2 regions of the Rahnella variigena genome follow, and region 2 is predicted to be linked to the other one. Evidence: predicted binding sites of a transcription regulator. Region 2 holds the regulator's gene; the other holds the start of a gene.
What was found. Region 2 encodes Fur, which represses iron uptake genes when iron is present. Its sites were predicted from a motif close to ATAATAATGAGAACNACTATCAA; they were not measured.
Positions count from the first base shown of each region.

Region 1 (7,384 bases), on a different contig from region 2:
GCAATCGCCGCCAAATACGACAATTGAATCGGGATCATGTTTCTCAATCAGAGCGGCTGCATCCTTGAGTTGCCTGATAATTTGAGGTTTAGCGTTAATGCCGTCCACCTCAACCAATGGCTCCGTTGTGGGCTCATCGACCGGAACAGACTCAACAGGACCATCCGATTCGGGTGAAAGATACGAGAGAAGAAGCGAGCCAAGATGATAGGGGGGATTATTGCCACCTTGCCATTGAGGAAATAATAATCTGAGTGTTTTACTGGTCATAATTTGCCTGTCTTGTTTGAGCAATGGATTGATTTGTGTGAAATTACCACTATAAAAATGAATGATCGTTCATTCATTTTACGTAATCATTGCTTTTCCGCAAGCAGCGCGGCACGTTCAGCTAATGCCGCAAAGTGAGAGCCTTTTTACCGAACACAAAAATCATCAGGGGCAGGAGCTGTCGGGCAGCGTGCGCATTACCCTTCAACCTTTGTTTGAAAATCAGGAAATTTTGCGGCGTTTACTTAAGCATTTGCGAGATTATCCGCACCTGAATATCGAATGGCTGCCGACCGGGTGTCCCGGAGTCTTTACGTGACCTGCAATTTAATTACCCGCTCAGCGCGCTGAATAACAGTAACTCCGGACGGGCCTGGCCCTGGCAATTTTCCGCCCCCATCAGCCTCTGCTACCCGCCCGCGTACGGCTGGTGTTTGACTGGCTGACGCAGATCCTCAAAGAGCTGTTCAGCGAATAGCGGCGTTATTAAGGAAATAAAAAAGCGCCATGTTTGCACATGACGCTGTTGTGATTAAACGGCTGTGTTTACCGTCTGATGTTAGAAATCAACATTGACGCCCAGCTGGAAGCTGCGACCTGGCATCACGGCCAGTGCCTTGTTGTATTCATCCTGATTAGTGGTATCAGTCAGAGTACGGCTGCTCAGGTAATCCCAGTATTTGCGGTCGGTGATGTTGTAAACACCACCGCTGAGTTTCACGTTCTTCGCGACTTTCCAGTACGCCGTTGCATCAACCATACCGTAGCCCGGTACGTTCATGTATTCGGTGGTGGAACCCGTGATTGGCGTACCGGCGTTGGTGTAGCTCTGACGGTTTGTCGCTTCGGCTTTTTTACCTTTGACGAAAGTCGCGGTCAGCGCAGTACCGTACACGCCGGATGGATCATCCCACGCCACGCCAGCGACAAATTTCATTGGCGGCACGCTGTCGAGATCCACATACTTGTCGCCATCGTAGCTGGATTTCGATTCACCTTTGGCATAACCCAGTGCGAAGGTGGTGCTCAGACCGTCAACGCTGCTGAACCAGGTACCGTAGTTAATTTTGGTGCTCAGATCGCCACCATAGATAAACGCTTCATCGCGGTTTTCGGCCTGATAAATCGTATAAATATTGGAGGGCACATTGGTGAACATGCCCGGGTTGGCAGCACGGCTGTAGCGGGTGTTGGCAATAAAGTTTTTGTAGGTGTTGTAGAAAACGGAAGTCTTGAAGGTTACACCTTCAGTCGCTTCACCTTTCATACCCCATTCGAAGTTATTGCTGGTCTCGGTTTTCAAATCCGTGTTGCCGATCAGCGCGTATTGCTGAGAACCGGCATAAGAAGAACCGAGGTTCCAGGAACCGTAAAGCTGGCTGGCATCCGGGAATTGCGCACCACGACGATATTGCAGGTAAGTCATCAGCTTAGGCGTGATGTCATAGGTGAACGCCAGGGACGGCAGAAATTGCGTATCGGAATTGGCTTTGCCATATAGGGTAGAAACCTGGCCTTCAGAGACGGTGCTGTTGGACAAGTCAGACAGATCTTTCGCTTTGGTGTTCTGATACGCCACACGCACAGCAGGCACGATGGAGAAGTCATGGCCATCAAGGTCAAACTTCATGGTGTCCTGCAGGAAGCCGCCGAGAATATAAGAACGGCTGTTCGCTTCCGGCTGCATGATAGTGGTGTAAACGCTTTGCTCCGGGCTTTCACGGAACGGACGTTCAGTGTTGGACATACGACCGTTGATACCGGCGCTCAGCTCATGACGACCCAGCGTTTTCAGCCAGCTGGTTTCCCCGCCGAAAGTGTTGACGTCATAGTTGGAATAGACGTTCATCATCTGCTTACTGGCGTTCGGCATGTAGGTATTGTCGTGCGCCTGCGTGTACTGGTAATACACTTTCGAAACAATAGCATCGACGTAATCGTTGAACGGTGTCCATTCGTCTTTCAGCGTCGCGCCCCAGCGGCGGGTGTTACTTTGCTGCTGTGCGGTGCCGAGAATGGCGCTGCCTGAGCTGTTCCACGCATCGTAATGGGTATGGTTTACTTTTTCGTAATAATCGAGCGTACCGGTGACTTTATGTTCGTCATTTGGCTGCCAGATAACGGATGTCATGACTGCGTCGGAGTGCCAGTTAGCCGGATACGCATCGTGCGTTCCGCTGTTATTGCTGGTTTCCTGGCCGTCGCGGCGGCTGATGGCGATCAGACCACGCAGGGTTTCATCACCTGCGGCGGCGGTGATGCCGTTGTGCCAGGAGCGGTCGGAAGAATCATAATCAGACTGGTAACCGAAATAGGTTTCCTTGCCCGGACGCAGATAATCATCGGCAGATTTTGGCAGGAAGGAAACGGCACCGCCGATTGAGGTGTTGGCGCGATCAGCGGAGGTGGCGCCGGATTCGATATCTACCTGGCCGTAAATGTAAGGATCGATGTAATCACGGCCAATACCGGAGGTGCCCAGACCCGCGCGGCTTGCGTAGCTGCGGCCGGTGGCGCTTGGCTGTGGAATGCCGTCGACATCGATGCCGACGCGGTTGCTTTCCAGACCACGGATGTTATAGCCGGTATAACCGTTACGGTCGAAGCCGCTTTTGCCGTTGCCGGAACCGCCGCTGGAGCCGGTTGCGGTGATCAGGGGCTCATAACGCATGATAGTGCCGAAATCATTGCCGCCTTTTTGCTGCATTTCTGCTGCGGTGATAGTGGTTTTCGAGCCCGGTTTTTTATCCGGTATCGTTTCGGTAACCGTCATCACTTCTTCATTGTTCTGCGCCAGATCCTGCGCAGTACGCACCACCGGTTTTTTCCTGATGGCTTCAGAAGCTGGCGTTTTATTGGCTGCCAGATCGGTGGTGTCTTTAACCGCTTGTGCTGCATTTACGTTAAAGGTGGTGGTGAGAATCGTCCCCATGAAAATGACGTTTTTCACCAAACCCTGCTGTGTAAAGGATTTGAACATTTGTTTTTAGCCCTGCACTATTTTTTAAAAGTTCTGCTCGCATTTACTGCCTTTCGACAAATCAGACGCGCTGGTCATCTGCTTTCAATTCTTCCGTAAAAAGCCCTTGTCCTTATAAAATATGGGTTTATTTGACGTCCTTACCCACTTCGGCTTGGTGCGAATGATAATGATACTGAGAATTGTTATCAACAAATTGATAAATAAAAATGGGCTTCTTAACGAAATCTTTGCAATGTGTGGCTCAGAATGAACTACCGCGAGATCAAAAGTGCGGGGGATGATGCCTGTGTCCTTACGTTTTTCAGGGTTGCGGAAAATATTCCTAAGATATATCTTTCGTTCAACCTTACTTAAAAAGAGAAAACGTGATGACTCAACATCGCAACGAAACCCCTGCCGTAAACTTGCCTGTCCGCGTCAAAAACGACCTGGTTTTCCGTCATATCACCGTCAAAAGCAGCGAAAACGTGGCTGGCTGTTTTCAGCGTATCGTGTTGAACGGCGACGATCTGAAAGGTTTTAACTCGCGTGGTTTTGATGACCACATCAAACTGTTTTTCCCGGCAAATCCCGGTGATGTGATCACGCCGCCGACCGCGACCGACGAAGGCATTGTCTGGGGCGAAGGGCCGCGTCCGCTTAACCGCGAATACACGCCGCTGCATTTCGATGCACAAGCCAACGAACTGACGCTGGATTTCTATCTTCACGATGGCGGTGTCGCCAGTGAATGGGCGGCTGGCGCGAAGCCGGGCGATAAACTGATCATCGGCGGACCGCGCGGTTCACTGATTATCCCGACCACTTACGCATGGCAGTTGTATGTCTGCGATGAAACCGGTCTTCCGGCGGTGAAGCGCCGTTTGCGCGAGCTGAAACAGCCCGCGTCTGCCGCGAAAGTGACCGTGCTGGTCAAAGTGAAAGATGTCAGTTGCGTTAGCTACTTAGACGATGAAAAAGAGTTCGACATCGAATGGGTTGTCAGTGAAGAACAAAACGGTTATCAGGAAGATGACGCGGCAGTTAAAAAACTGAAAAGCATTTCTTTGCCGGAAAGTGATTACTACATCTGGGCGACCGGCGAGGGGAAATTTGTTAAAGGGCTGAATGATTACTTCGTCGAAAATCGCGGACTGGACGCCAATCTGGTGCGTTGTGTCGCTTACTGGCACAACAAGTAACGATGATGAATCATAAACACCGTCGCGAAAGGATGTTTGAAACGGGTGATATCCGTCTGCTGATGCTGCATTTTTTACAGCAACGTTCCGCTCACGGTTATGAACTGATCAAAGCCATCGAAGAACTCTCCAAAGGCGAATACACGCCGAGCGCCAGTATCATTTATCCGAACCTGACCTTCCTGGAAGAACAGGGTCTGGTAACGGCAAAACAGGAAGAGGGCGGCAAGAAACAATATTCGATTACGCCGGAAGGCACGCAGTCGCTGGCAGAGCAGGGTGATTTGCTCGGTTCAGTGACGGAAAAACTGCATTCACTGGCGATTTTATCGAATAACCGCAGTATTCCGGAAATGCAGCGGGCGATTAACAATATGCGCATGGCGCTCAATTTGCGGCTGGCGAAAGGTCCGATCGGGCAGGAAACGCTGTATAAAATCACCGATGCGTTAGACCGCGCGACCAAAGAAATTGAGCGCAGCTAAACGGATTATCAAAAACTATAAAGCCTCCGACCGGAGGCTTTATACGTTCAGGAAATATCACGGAAAATCAGTTCTCTTCAGGCCATGGGGTCAATATTTCATAGCCATCTTTTGTCACCGCAATCATATGTTCCCATTGTGCGGACAACGAATGATCTTTAGTCACCACCGTCCAGCCGTCGGGCAGCACTTTATTCTGCTTTTTACCGGCGTTCAGCATCGGTTCGATGGTGAATAACATGCCTTCCTGCAACACCAGTCCGCGGCCTTTTTCACCGTAATGCAGCACCTGCGGATCTTCGTGATAACCCATGCCGATGCCGTGACCGCAGTATTCTTCTACGATGGAAAACCCTTCGCGCTTCGCTACCGAGGCAATGGCATGACCCACATCACCGAGGGTTGCGCCGGGACGCACCACTTCGATACCGGCCATCATTGCTTCAAAGGTGGTATCCACCAGACGGCGAGCCATAATGCTCGGCTCACCGGCGTAATACATGCGGCTGGTGTCGCCGTACCAGCCATCTTTGATCAGCGCCACGTCGATGTTCACGATATCGCCTTTCTTCAGCGCTTTATCGGAAGGAATACCGTGGCAAATCACATGGTTGACGGAGGTGCAGGTGGTTTTCTGATAGCCGTGATAACCGATATTTGCCGGGATCGCCTGTAATTCGTTGACGATAAAATCGTGGCAGATGCGGTCCAGTTCATTGGTCGTGACACCCGGTACCACATAAGGCGTGATCATATGCAGCACCCGCGCTGCCAGTTTACCGGCGATACGCGCTTTATCGATGCCTTCCGGCGTTTTGACCATGCGGTTATTATTGACGAAATATCGGCTGTCTAAACCATTATTCATTGCTTGCCTTCCTGTGTGTGCCGCTGACATTTAACAGCGTGCGGATACTTCCGGTGTTTTCTTCAGATTCCAAGCTGCAACGCACCAGCAATTGCGAAATCTCGCTGTGCGTCATGTCCGGATGAGTTTCCATCAGCATACCGATTTTCATCCAGTGCTCGGCCTGCGCGTTGATGGAACGCGTATACGCCAGACTGGCGATGCGCAGATTCTCATGCATCAGTTCGGAGATTTTAATGATACCCATCGGGCGTCCTCATTAGTATACGAATCATATATGTTTTATATACTACGCAGGTCGCTGTCAATTTTCCAATAAAAAAGCCTCCGCTGAACAGACGGAGGCGTTTTCGCTGCATAGCCGGGTTTAGCGGCGTTTACTGGGCAGAGGTGTTTTTTTTCATGGCATCTTTCGACATGTTGTCTTTGGACATTGAGTCTTTAGACATGCTGTCTTTCTTCATATGATCTTTCGACATGCAGTCTTTGCCCATGCTGTCTTTAGCCATGGAATCTTTACTCATGCTGTCTTTTTTCATGCAGTCTTTCGACATATGGCCCATGGTATCTTTCTTCGCCATCGCGTCAGCAGCATAAGTGGTGCTCACAGCGCCCATCATCAGACAAGCAGACATCATCATTACGGTTAACTTTTTCATGATAAATCCTTCTTTTAGGTTTTGAGATACAAAGGTTGTTGTGGACAGTGTTGATCCTTGAGGATCGTGTTCAGCTTCCGCCGAACCAGTTGTAGCCCTGATCTTCCCAGTAGCCACCAGTGAACTTGTTTGTTATTTCAATGACTTCAATATGCTTTGGATTCTTATAGCCGAGTTTGGTCGGCATTCTGAGCTTCATCGGGAAGCCGTATTTTCGCGGTAAAATCTGGCCGTCATAAGTCAGCGCCAGCAGGGTTTGCGGATGCAGTGCCGTCGCCATATCAATGCTGGTGTAATACTGATCTGCGCATTTAAAACTGACGTATTCCGCCGTGAGATCGGCCCCGATCAGACGCAGAAAATCACCGAACGGCACGCCGCCCCATTTGCCAATCGCGCTCCAGCCTTCGACACAAATGTGACGAGTCACCTGGCTGACCTGCGCCATTTTGTACAGCGTTGGCAATGACCATTCGCGTTTATCCAGCGCCAGACCGGCGATTTTCAGGCGATAAGCGTTACCGTCTACTTCCGGTGCGTCGTCTTCGGCGTAAAAAGCGTTAAACGGAAACGGACGTGTGATCATCGATTCGGCGTACACCGGCGCCAGGCGCGTCGAGCCAAACAGCCAGCCTTGCACGCGGTCGTTGAATCCAGAAATCTTACCGAGCGCGTTTTCGACGCTGGCGTTATCGCTGATATCGCAACCGGTGAGCATCGCGACGCCGCCGAGCGTCAGCCCGCGTTGCAGGAACAGGCGGCGGGAGGGCGCATCCAGTTCGCGGATAATCTGTTTTTTCGCTTCCTGTAAAATCGCTTCGCTGTCGGAAGGGCTGAAAATCTGGCTGATACTTTTTTTGAGGATGTTTTTCATCAGGTCTTCCTTAACGTCCGCGGATCATGGCAATCAGGGTTTTCGGCACCAGCGCCACCATCAC
Region 1 covers NZ_NSDJ01000002.1:100,887-108,270, forward strand. Annotated here, with positions in the region: gene CKQ54_RS22415 (arginase family protein) at 1-270, opposite strand, end outside; gene CKQ54_RS22420 (hypothetical protein) at 332-589, shown strand; gene CKQ54_RS22425 (TonB-dependent receptor domain-containing protein) at 830-3,250, opposite strand; gene CKQ54_RS22430 (siderophore-interacting protein) at 3,622-4,434, shown strand; gene CKQ54_RS22435 (PadR family transcriptional regulator) at 4,437-4,919, shown strand; gene map (type I methionyl aminopeptidase) at 4,987-5,742, opposite strand; gene CKQ54_RS22445 (ParD-like family protein) at 5,780-6,034, opposite strand; gene CKQ54_RS22450 (pentapeptide MXKDX repeat protein) at 6,165-6,446, opposite strand; gene CKQ54_RS22455 (molybdopterin-dependent oxidoreductase) at 6,517-7,320, opposite strand; gene CKQ54_RS22460 (cytochrome b/b6 domain-containing protein) at 7,331-7,384, opposite strand, start outside.
Region 1: a site for Fur is predicted at 3,420-3,442, ahead of CKQ54_RS22425 (TonB-dependent receptor domain-containing protein). Genes of this name have one in related genera too.

Region 2 (7,384 bases):
TCTCAGCACTTTTCGCGCTATTCGCCGAAAGCAACCCGCCCATCCCGGTATCCGGACGCAGCAACGGAGCGGAAACCGCTTTCGCTGGACGTCCCTTCACGTTGGTGACGCTGTCTTTGAGTTTGAACGTGGCCACGGCGTTGTTGAGTAATGCAGCCTGTTCTTCCAGAGAAACCGCAGCCTGCGATGCCTCTTCAACCAGCGAGGCGTTCTGCTGCGTCACACTGTCCATCTGAGTGATCGCCACCGCCACCTGACCGATGCCTTTGCTTTGCTCATCAGATGCCGAAGCAATTTCCGCCATGATATCCGTGACATGCGTAATTGAGCGCACCACTTCATTCATCGTCAGACCGGCGTTTTCAACCAGTTTAGAACCGCTGTCGACGCGGGAAACCGATTCGCTGATCAGGGATTCGATTTCTTTCGCCGCCTGGGCGCTGCGCTGTGCCAGATTGCGCACTTCGCTGGCGACCACCGCAAATCCACGCCCCTGTTCGCCCGCACGTGCGGCTTCAACTGCGGCGTTCAGCGCCAGAATGTTGGTCTGGAAAGCTATGCTGTTGATGACCGACGTAATTTCAGCAATTTTCTTTGAGCTGCCGGAAATGTCTTTCATGGTACTGACCACGTCCGCCACAATATTTCCGCCCTTCTGCGCTGTGCCGGAGGCTTCAATCACCAGCTGGCTGGCGTGATGTGCGTTATCGGCATTGTGTTTCACCGTCGCTGTCAGTTCTTCCATGCTGGCTGCAGTTTCTTCCAGAGCAGAAGCCTGTTCTTCGGTACGCGAAGACAAGTCATTATTCCCTGCTGAAATTTCCGATGCGCCCTGATAGATATGGTTAGTACAGTTACGGATCGTCTGCACCGTATTCACCAGACTCGCCTGCATCACATTCAGCAGCGGGATCAGTTTACCGGCGCAGTTTTTACCGAACTCTTCCATATACTGCGTCAGGTCACCGCTGGCGATCACCGCGAACTGATCGCGGATTTTATCCAGCGGTTTCACCAGCGCCATCACCAGATAGCGGTCGGTCAGCAGCAACAGGAGCAAACCAATACCAAATGCGCTCAGCTGGATCACTTTGCTCATGTAGGTCAGATGATTGGATTCATTTTGTGCGGCCTGAAAATCAACTGAAATCTGGCTGCTGACTTTTTCCATTGATGAACCAAAAGTGCGGCTCAGCGCCGGAACCGTGGTGTTGGCTAACTGGTTATAGGTGTCGATATTCTTACTGCTGGCAGCATTGAATAACGGCGTAACGCCCTGTGTCAGCAGGTTTTCCCAGCTGGTCTGCAGTTCCTGAATGGCTGATTCTTCCAGGCCCGGATGGGGTACTGATTTAAAATCAGCCAGCGCCTGAGTCAGTCCATCAAGAGATTGTTTGGCGCTGTCAAAAATTTCAGGGCCCTTTGACGGGTCAGCCTGAAGCTGTGCAACCGCACGACTCAGACGCGTCACGGTACGGAAATACTGATCGTTACCTTTGCTGATCAGCGTCATGTTGTTGACCAGTTCGGTACTGTTCCTGGTATTTTGCGTTAATGTGCCAAGTGATGTGACGGTATAAAGGGAAACACCGGCCCACATCACGCAGAAGATGCCAAGAATGGTTAATAAAGCGGCCCTGATGGTAATATTTTTTAAAAACTGCACGATATGCCTCTCTCGAAACAGGACTGTTTCTGGTCTGAGGATTGACGGGGATGCGGAGAATCAAAACAGGTAACCAGCAGGCTTACGCCCCCGGACATGTTTGAACACCTCTCCGGGCATCGATTTCTTTATTATGTTGAGATTGCTCTCGCATCATCTATCGGCGGGACATGCGTAAACTTAAGGAAGGAGCCGGTTTATTTCTTCACTTTGCTTATGACCTCAGGAACCCTGTGGTTGATAAGCACACGATGGCGATAACACTTTAAAATATTGCCCGATAAACTTATTCCCCAGTTAAGAAGGCGAGCAGAAGCATATTCTCCGCCTCGCGAGTTTGTTATCATCTTCGCTATTATTGCCTGCAATGCAGGGCACTTCATTTAGAACAAGAGGTTAGATAATCTTATGGCCGTTGTAGGTATCTTCTTTGGATCCGATACAGGTAACACCGAAAACATCGCTAAAATGATCCAGAAACAATTGGGTAAAGATGTGGCTGAGGTGCATGACATTGCGAAGAGCAGCAAAGAGGATCTGGAAAAATTCGATATTTTGCTGATCGGAATTCCAACCTGGTATTACGGTGAAGCGCAGTGTGACTGGGATGACTTTTTCCCGTCGCTCGAAGAGATAGATTTCGAAGGTAAGCTGGTTGCCCTGTTTGGCTGCGGCGATCAGGAAGACTATGCCGAGTATTTCTGCGATGCACTGGGTACCGTGCGCGATATCATTGAGCCACGCGGCGCAGTGATTGTCGGACACTGGCCAACTGAAGGTTACCACTTTGAAGCATCCAAAGGCCTGGCAGATGATAAGCACTTCATCGGACTGGCAATTGACGAAGACCGTCAGCCGGAACTGACCGCTGAACGTGTTGATGCGTGGGTGAAACAGATCACAGAAGAACTCAGCCTTTCAGAAATTATCGGCTAAAACCCTGTTGGCCCTGAGGATTTATTCTACAATTGAAGGGCCAAACTATTACTGAAATTAACAATTTAACCGCTACAAAATTGTAACTTTCGGTCGTATCAAGGTACACTGAGTTCATCTGTTTTTTCTATCGATCAAGTCGTTGCATTATTAGTGTGACAGGCAATTTGTGATCTTTATTAACAGGCTGTCGTTTACGAGAATGGGCACACTTCCCTTAAACGAAGAACAGTAAACGAACAATTTTGTGCCGCCGATGCCACAGGCTGCATGCCTCAACTTGATTAGCACATAGTAACAGGACTGAATCCGCATGACTGACAACAACACCGCACTGAAGAAAGCCGGCTTAAAAGTCACGCTTCCGCGCCTCAAAATCCTGGAAGTGCTGCAAGCGCCGGAAGGTCATCACGTTAGTGCGGAAGATCTGTACAAGCAACTGATTGATATGGGCGAAGAAATTGGTCTGGCCACGGTATACCGTGTTCTGAACCAGTTTGATGATGCTGGTATCGTCACCCGTCATAACTTCGAAGGCGGCAAGTCCGTATTCGAACTGACTCAGCAACATCACCACGATCACCTGATCTGCCTGGATTGCGGTCGTGTGATTGAATTCCGTGACGAATATATTGAAGGTCGTCAGCGTGAGATTGCTAAAAAACATGGCATCAAACTGACCAACCACAGTCTGTACCTGTACGGTCACTGTGAAGCAGGCGACTGCCGTGAAGATGAATCTTTGCACAATGACAAACCTGCGCATTAATTTGCACAGCTTCGATTGTCGCAAATGTTCTAAATAAACTAACCGCTGGAAAGCGGTTTTTTTATGCCTGTGCTTCACCCCGAACACAGACGCCGCTTGCCGACGTAAAAAACCCCGGCAAGCCGGGGTTTCGCTTTTGATAATGATGTTTTTGCCAGCTAAGGCTTTTACAAAAATCTGCTATTAGTTCGCCATTGCAGGCGCGTTATTGGATGTGATTTCCTGCCAGATTTTACCGCAATCCGCCGCATATGCCTGACCATCACCGGTTTTGCGCGCCGTCAGACAGCGCTGGTAATCCAGCACGCGAACTGTTTCCTGTTCCGCAAATTTCTGGTGTGCTTTTTCCTGTTTCAGCTTGTTCAGCAACACCTGACAGGTCGCCAGTTTGTCCGGATTACCTTCTGAAGAGTTAATACAGGTGCGGTAGTCTTCACGCGTTTGCGAAATCTGTGCCTGATCGGCGGTAGGCGCACAGCCTGCCAGCAGAACAGCCGATACCGCCATCATCAGTAATTTATTCATCGACATAACGACCTCAGAAAATAGTGAATGGAGCAATAACGATGAATTTCACGTCTTTTTCATCCTGGAATATGTTGCCGTAACCCCCGCCCCAGCTCGGAATATCCGAGTGGTTGTCGTACTGGGTGTAATGCAGTTTGAACAGTGTCCCCTTCGCGCGGCCTTCCTGAATGGTGTAAAGCGCATCCAGGCTCCAGGCGCTCTCTTTCAGACGCTGGCTCTGGTCATAAGCGGCGTTGGTACTCGGTTTGGCGTCCCACGCGTAAACGTAAGAACCCCCGACGGCAAAGCCCGGCAGATCCCATTTCGCCAGATCGTAAAGTACGCCGGCGTACACCGCTTTCTCGCCGTTGGCGTTGAAGTCCGAACGGTTATCCCACCACACGTCAAGACGACCGTTGGAGGAGGAATACGTCGGGGTCATACGTTGCAGGAAGTAGCCCTGATTACCTTCCGCTTTGACCATCGTACCTTCCAGCCGCCAGTTAAACTGACCGGTGGTGTAACCGAAAGTCAGCGCCTGCAACCAGGCCATCCCGTCATACAAGCTGTTCGGATCGTTCTTATTGCTGATGCGATCTTCCGCACCGTAGAACTGGTAGCTGGTGGTCAGCGGATTGCCCATCAGATCGATTTTGTAAGACGCTTTGGCAAAATACTGATCGACGTAACTTTCAGCCTGACCAAAAGCGCCTTCCAGCACAAAGTCGTTTTTGAAGTCGTATTTCGCTCCAAGAGAGTGGATGTATGAAACGCCCGTTTTCTTATCGTTCTGGCGGAAATCATCCATTTCCAGATGCCACGGAGATTTATATTCATCCGCCCACATGTAGGAGAAACTCAACTCTCCCGGATCACCGAAATCGTGCTTGTAGCCCGCTTCCGCACCGCGGTAAGTTCCCGGCATGAAGCTCCAGTGCGGTGCAATCAGTGTCTGGCCCGTTGGCTGGATGTAACCGGCATGCCCCCAGAATCCGCCGTATTTAAATTTACCGGCGGCTTTGTACAGGCTGACCCCACTTTTATCGCCGGAGTAATCTTCGTCGTAAGCACGGTTGCTGTTGGAGAAAGCGATTTCGTTGGGATGTCCGCTTTCGCTGCTTTCGGCCATTTCTATCGCCGTAAAGGCTGCGATATCAATACCAAACATGTCCCAGGCATAGCCGGAAGAAAAATCGAGATTCAGGTTAGCGGTAGAATGTGAAAGGTTGGTTGTGTAGTCTTTGTAGTTGTCGCTCGCCGGATCCATGTCCTTGCGGTCACGCTCACGCTGCCAGTAATACACACCGCCGGTCAGCGTCGAATCATCAATAAAACCTGCCGCTTTGGCATCTTCAGAAAACATCATTCCGCCACCCAATAAGGTGCCGGCAAGAGAATATAGTGCAGGTTTCAGGTAAGCCGATCCCCTGCCCCTGTTAAGGTGCTTGTGCATAGAAATTCCTCATCTTTGACTAAAAAATACCAACAAAACCCAAACGGGTATTAAAAGCGGCCGCCAAAGGCGTAACCGGTTAAATCACGTTCAAGAGTATTTTTCGCGACGCGAATTATCAATGAGTAATTACTCATTGATCGCTGAAGTATGACAAAGTGCACATAAAGATGAAAAAGTGTAACAAAATGCCATAGGAAAGAGTTAAGCGGAGGAGTAACTAAAATAAATAACATAATCAGTGAATTGATAGTTTTAAGCGTTCATTTAAACGTTTCAGCACACAAAAAACAGGGTTTAAAAGTAAACATCAAAAACACATTAATTCGCGATGAAAAACAAAATCACCATGCACATGTCATTACCAGCAGACAGAAATAGCAGACATAAAAAAAACGCAGCCGGAGCTGCGTTTCATCAGTCGTTCAAACAAGCCATTCAGAGGCAATTACGCGACGGGTTTGCTTTCCCAGGTATCACGCAGACCAACGGTACGGTTGAACACCAGATTGTCAGCGCTTGAGTAGCGGCTGTCGGCGCAGAAGTAACCTTCACGCTCGAACTGCAGGCTGATTTCAGCCTGAGCTGCCACCAGAGAAGGTTCAACAAAACCGTGAGCAATCACCAGCGATTCCGGGTTGATCGTGGTCAGGAAGTCCTCTGCCTGGCCAGGATTCGCCACGCTGAACAGACGGTCATACAGACGGAATTCCGCCGGTTTACCTTCTGTCGCAGAAACCCAGTGGATCACACCTTTCACCTTGCGGCCATCAGCGGGATCTTTGCTCAGCGTTTCGATATCGTAAGAACAAAAGATGGTGGTGATATTGCCTTCTGCGTCTTTCTCAATGCGTTCCGCTTTAATCACATACGCATTGCGCAGGCGAACTTCTTTGCCCAGCACCAGACGCTTGTACTGTTTATTCGCTTCTTCACGGAAATCAGCCTGATCGATGTAAATCTCGCGCGTGAACGGCACTTCGCGGGTACCCATTTCCGGCTTGCTCGGATGGTTCGGCATTTTCACCATCTGCACGTCATCACCGGTAAAGTTCTCGATGATCACTTTAACCGGATTGATAACCGCCATGGCGCGCGGTGCGTTTTCGTTCAGATCGTCACGAATACAGGATTCCAGCGCCATCATTTCGACGTTGTTATCTTGTTTCGTCACGCCAATACGACGGCAGAATTCACGGATAGACGCGGCAGTGTAGCCACGGCGACGCAGACCGGAAACGGTCGGCATACGCGGGTCATCCCAGCCTTCAACGATTTTATCCGTCACCAGCAGGTTCAGCTTACGCTTGGACATGATGGAGTATTCGAGATTCAGACGGGAGAACTCGTACTGACGCGGATGGCATGGAATGCTGATGTTATCCAGCACCCAGTCGTACAGACGACGGTTGTCCTGGAATTCCAGCGTACACAGTGAATGGGTGATCCCTTCCAGCGCATCGGAAATGCAGTGGGTAAAATCGTACATCGGATAGATGCACCATTTGTTACCGGTCTGATGGTGTTCTGCAAATTTGATACGGTAAATTACCGGATCACGCATCACGAAGAATGGCGAAGCCATATCGATTTTTGCACGCAGACACGCAGCGCCTTCAGCAAATTCGCCGTTACGCATTTTTTCGAACAGCGCGATGTTCTCTTCTACGCTGCGATCGCGATACGGGCTGTTTTTACCCGGCGATGTCAGGGAACCACGGTATTCGCGGATCTGATCAGGAGACAGTTCATCTACATACGCCAGACCTTTATTGATCAGTTCCAGCGCATAGGCGTGCAGCTGATCAAAATAGTCTGAAGAATAGTGAATATCACCACTCCAGTCGAAACCTAACCATTGCACGTCGTGTTTGATCGACTCAACGAATTCAATATCTTCTTTTGCCGGGTTGGTATCGTCAAAACGCAGGTTGCACTGCCCCTGATAGTCTTGCGCGATGCCAAAATTCAGGCAGATAGATTTCGCATGACCAATATGCAGATAGCCATTAGGCTCAGGCGGGAAACGGGTATGAACGGTATTGTGTTTCCC
Region 2 covers NZ_NSDJ01000001.1:2,100,569-2,107,952, reverse strand. Annotated here, with positions in the region: gene CKQ54_RS09700 (methyl-accepting chemotaxis protein) at 1-1,666, opposite strand, end outside; gene fldA (flavodoxin FldA) at 2,075-2,602, shown strand; gene fur (ferric iron uptake transcriptional regulator) at 2,916-3,371, shown strand; gene chiQ (ChiQ/YbfN family lipoprotein) at 3,555-3,896, opposite strand; gene chiP (chitoporin ChiP) at 3,910-5,331, opposite strand; gene glnS (glutamine--tRNA ligase) at 5,780-7,384, opposite strand, start outside.